DNA from 2 places in the Anaerobacillus sp. 63XJN7_5_ISO-PGPR-S23-430 genome. Region 2 is predicted to be linked to the other one. Evidence: riboswitches for the same ligand, from Rfam matches in the RefSeq annotation. Region 2 holds a riboswitch; the other holds the start of a gene.
The links. Region 2 has a riboswitch for S-adenosylmethionine ahead of AC0VYJ_RS11880 (homocysteine S-methyltransferase family protein). Riboswitches for the same ligand answer to the same signal wherever they lie in the genome.
Positions count from the first base shown of each region.

Region 1: it holds a riboswitch for S-adenosylmethionine, as region 2 does, so the genes downstream of both, metK (methionine adenosyltransferase) here and AC0VYJ_RS11880 (homocysteine S-methyltransferase family protein) in region 2, are expected to answer to the same signal.

Region 1 covers NZ_CM149686.1:3,131,174-3,133,377, reverse strand. The annotation lists gene pckA (phosphoenolpyruvate carboxykinase (ATP)) at 1-698, opposite strand, end outside; SAM riboswitch class I at 1,052-1,161, shown strand; gene metK (methionine adenosyltransferase) at 1,370-2,204, shown strand, end outside.
Region 2 covers NZ_CM149686.1:2,241,831-2,244,034, forward strand. The annotation lists gene AC0VYJ_RS11875 (DUF3895 domain-containing protein) at 1-891, shown strand, start outside; SAM riboswitch class I at 984-1,093, shown strand; gene AC0VYJ_RS11880 (homocysteine S-methyltransferase family protein) at 1,173-2,204, shown strand, end outside.

The DNA of each region.
Region 1 (2,204 bases), 890 kb from region 2:
CCGAAAAATAGAGCAACATCCCCCTCTTTACCTACGTTAGCAGAGCAGTGCATTGAAAGAATATTTCGCTCTGGTAATAAGTAGTTCATAACGGTGAAAATAGACTTTTTAATTTCTCCAGCATATTCTGTTCCACCAATTAAGACGGTTCGTTTCTCAAAGGAGATAATAATAAATGTTTCTGAATTTGTGCCATCCACTTCTGGATCAGCTTGAAAACCAGGTGCAGAAATGACAGTGAATTCAGCGTCATGTTCTTTTAACTCTGATTCATTCGGACGGATGAACAGCTGGTGGGCGAAAAGGTTATGCCAGGCATATTCATTAATAACCTGAATGGGTAGTCTTGATGACTGGTCAGCACCAGCAAATCCTTTAAACACATAAAGTCCCTTTTTCTCACCGAGATAGTTCAACACCTTTGTGTAAAGGTTTTCAAAACTTTTTTCGGAAATAGGTTGGTTTGTTTCCCAGTTCACTTTGTTCTTTACGGAATCTTCCTTTACAATGAACTTGTCCCCAGGAGAACGTCCTGTATATTTTCCGGTTTCTACGCGAAGAGCTCCTGTAGCTGATAGTTGCCCTTCGTTTTTAAATAGTGAATGTTCAACCAGTTCAGACACTGATAAATTCACATGTGGATTATTCTTATTTAATATCGCATCCAATAACGGTGAGGAGAAGGAAGCTGTTTTCATACGTTAAACCCATCCTTTTTTAAAGATTTCGTTGATTGACTTGTTTAACTCAAAAATAGTATAACACATTCATTCAATTATTCTATACTAATCTATGTATTTTTTGCATAAAAAGTGAAAAATGGGTGAATGACTATTTCTTTAGGTTGAAATCCTGTCGCCATTATATAGGAAGTGATTATTTTATGGCTAAAGGATTAGGGTAGTGGTTCGGTCGCTTCGCCCTTGAATTCGAACACAAAGCCCGTGTTCTTTTCGGAGGGCTCCAGCGCTTGTCGAAGCTAAACGGGCGCTTCCGCTTTTCTTCATTGACACATCCTTTCATGTGCGTTATTATATGTCGAGAATGGATACTCTTATCCCGAGCAGGCGGAGGGACAGGCCCGATGAAGCTCAGCAACCAACTCCTATACAACAGGATTAAGGTGCTAACCTGCAAGACGATAGTCTTGGAAGATAAGAGGCGAAAGGCATGAGATATCAGCTCCTTTTCCCTCTGATTGTAGGGAAGGGCTTTTTTAATGTCGTTGAGATTGATGACGCTATAAAAAAAGGTAAGACGATAAGAAATTGAATTCGTTCTCTCGTTTCGGCACAGGGTAATAGGGAAATGAGTACCGTATCCATTACAACATAATTAGATAGGATCCAATCCTTAAGGAGGTACTTGAGTGAGTAATCGTCGTTTGTTTACTTCTGAGTCAGTAACAGAGGGGCATCCTGATAAAATTTCAGATCAGATTTCCGATGCCATTCTGGATGATATTCTTGCGCATGATCCAAATGCGCGCGTTGCCTGTGAAACTACAGTAACAACTGGTCTTGTTCTAGTTTCCGGTGAAATTACAACATCACACTATGTTGATATTCCGAAAGTGGTTCGTGAGACGATTCAAACGATCGGCTATACACGTGCGAAATACGGATTTGATGCTGAAACATGTGCTGTTCTTTCATCTATTGATGAACAGTCTGCAGACATCGCTGCAGGTGTAAACGTTGCTCTTGAAGCACGTGAAGGTACGATGTCAGATGATGAAATCGATGCAATTGGTGCAGGTGACCAGGGGCTTATGTTTGGTTACGCTTGTAATGAAACAGCGGAATTAATGCCGCTTCCGATTTCTCTTGCGCATAAACTAGCGCGTCGTTTGAGTGAAGTAAGAAAAGAAGAAATTCTTCCTTATCTTCGTCCTGATGGTAAAACACAAGTAACAGTGGAATACGATGAAGCTGGTAAGCCGGTTCGCGTTGATACCATTGTTGTTTCTACACAGCATCATCCTGAAATTTCACTTGAACAAATTCAACGTAACATCAAAGAACACGTTGTGAAGCCGGTTGTTCCTGCTGAATTAATTGATGAAGAAACAAAATACTTCATCAACCCAACAGGACGCTTTGTTATCGGTGGACCGCAGGGTGACGCAGGTTTAACAGGAAGAAAAATCATTGTTGATACTTACGGCGGTTATGCGCGTCACGGTGGCGGTGCTTTCTCAGGTA
Region 2 (2,204 bases):
AAAACGGCTTTTGCGAATGTAATTGCTAGAAGTAAAGGGCGGATGATTCCAAGTGGGGCAACGGATGAAGAAATCAGGATGCTGCTTGATGATTGGATACTAGAAGATTACATCGATGCGGGCTTCGTTTCAGATGATTTAAAATGTGAGTGCGGTCGCTCTTTACGGTATCAGTATGTTGTTCGACATGCAAAAACAGGAGAAACACGGCGTTTCGGGATAAATCATTTCGAAGAGCATACCGGATTACCCGCTTCCATTGTGAGAGAAGTTGTGAAGGGATTTATGGAAATAGATTATGAGTTGGATGAGCTACTGTTGAAAAGACAGAACGGCTATCCTACATACGACATTCCTGAAGGATTGAACCTTCCACTAGACATTGAACAGCCACTTTCATTAAATCTTCCATTACTAGATCTACAAGAAAAAAGGCTAAACAGTTTAATCAGATCTTATCGTGAAGAAAAAGAAGCTCTTCAAAGAGGAAGCAACACTGTAGAACAAGTAGTCAACCCGAAAAGCAACCAGGAAGAACCGAAACCAGAAGAGGAATTACAAGGCGCTTTTGATTTGTTCGCGGAAGATGTTCAAGAACCTTTACAAGAAAAGACAAGCGAGAAACCTAAGGAAACCTATTTTGTAGGGGACCTTTCATTTACAACACAGGAAGAGGTAGACTCTTATATTCAGCAAGGTATGGAAAGTGCTCTGATGATTTGTGAGCTTTTGATTAAGGAAGGAAAGGTACAAGACAAGAGATACTCCACAAAGAAACCAAAAATTTATTATGCTGTTTGTACCTACCTCGATTCATTTGTTGCATCTGGATCAATGTCAGTCGAGCCGATAGGGCGTGAAGATCGCATCTATCGATTGAAAAGCAAGTGATTATCCTAACATTTCGTAATTATCAGATAAGTGATTGACATTTCCAGTTAACCGGTCTATAATTTCACACATGTTCAAAAATTAAATCAACACTCTTATCAAGAGCGGCGGAGGGAATAGGCCCTATGATGCCCGGCAACCTTTCAACTACAGTTGAAGCTGGTGCCAAATCCTACAGGTGATATCACCTGGAAGATAAGAGGAGGATTATGTTAGCAAACCCTCTTCTTATTGTTTAAGAAGAGGGTTTTTTATTTTATCCAGAAAAGGAGCTGTTACACATGAAAAGAACACTTGAAGAACGATTGCAAGATGGTCCAGTTATTTGCGGGGAAGGTTATCTATTTGAACTAGAGCGTCGTGGTTATTTACAAGCAGGATCATTCGTACCCGAAGTTGCCCTAGACAACCCTGAAGCGCTAAAACAAACGTATCGTGATTATATGCTTGCAGGTTCAGATGTCGTACTTGCTTTTACGTATAATGGTCATCGAGAGAAAATGAGGATTATTGGAAAAGAAGATTTGTTAGAACCGCTCAATAGACAAGCCATCCGCCTGGCTAAAGAAGTCGCGAAGGAACACCCTGAAGAAGAAGCGCTAGTTGCTGGAAACATTTCAAATACAAACTTATTTGATCCTGAAGATGAGGAAAGTAAGGAACAAATTCGGTCAATTTTTGCTGAAATGGTGAAATGGAGCAAAGAAGAAGGCGTAGATTTCATCAACGGCGAAACCTTCTACTTCTATGAAGAAGCAAAAATAGCGCTAGAAGAGATTCAAAAGCAGGATCTTCAAGCTGTAATTACACTCGGACTTATGAGTGAGAACATTTTAAGGGACGGCTATACCGTTGAGGAAGCTTGCCGTTTATTAGAAGAGCAAGGTGCACTAGTTGTTGGCATGAATTGTTTTAGAGGACCTGCCACAATGCAGCCTTACATTGAAAAAATTAGACAGTCTGTTAACGGCTATGTTGGTGCTCTTCCAATCCCTTATCGTACAACAGAAGAACACCCAACATTCTTTAACTTACCAGACGGTGGCTGTGCGTGTACATTGCCAACAGAGACGACCTTTCCAACCTCTTTAGACCCGCTTTATTGCAATCGCTATGAACTAGCGGAATGGGCTAAGAAAGCAAAGCAGGTTGGCGTCAATTACTTCGGACTCTGTTGCGGGGCTTCTCCAAGTATGCTGCGAGAGGTGGCTGAAACAGTTGGCAGAACAACTGTAAACTCGGTATATTCTCCAAATATGGAAAAGCACTTTTTATTTGGAACTGATGAGACATTGAAAGATAACAATACGGCT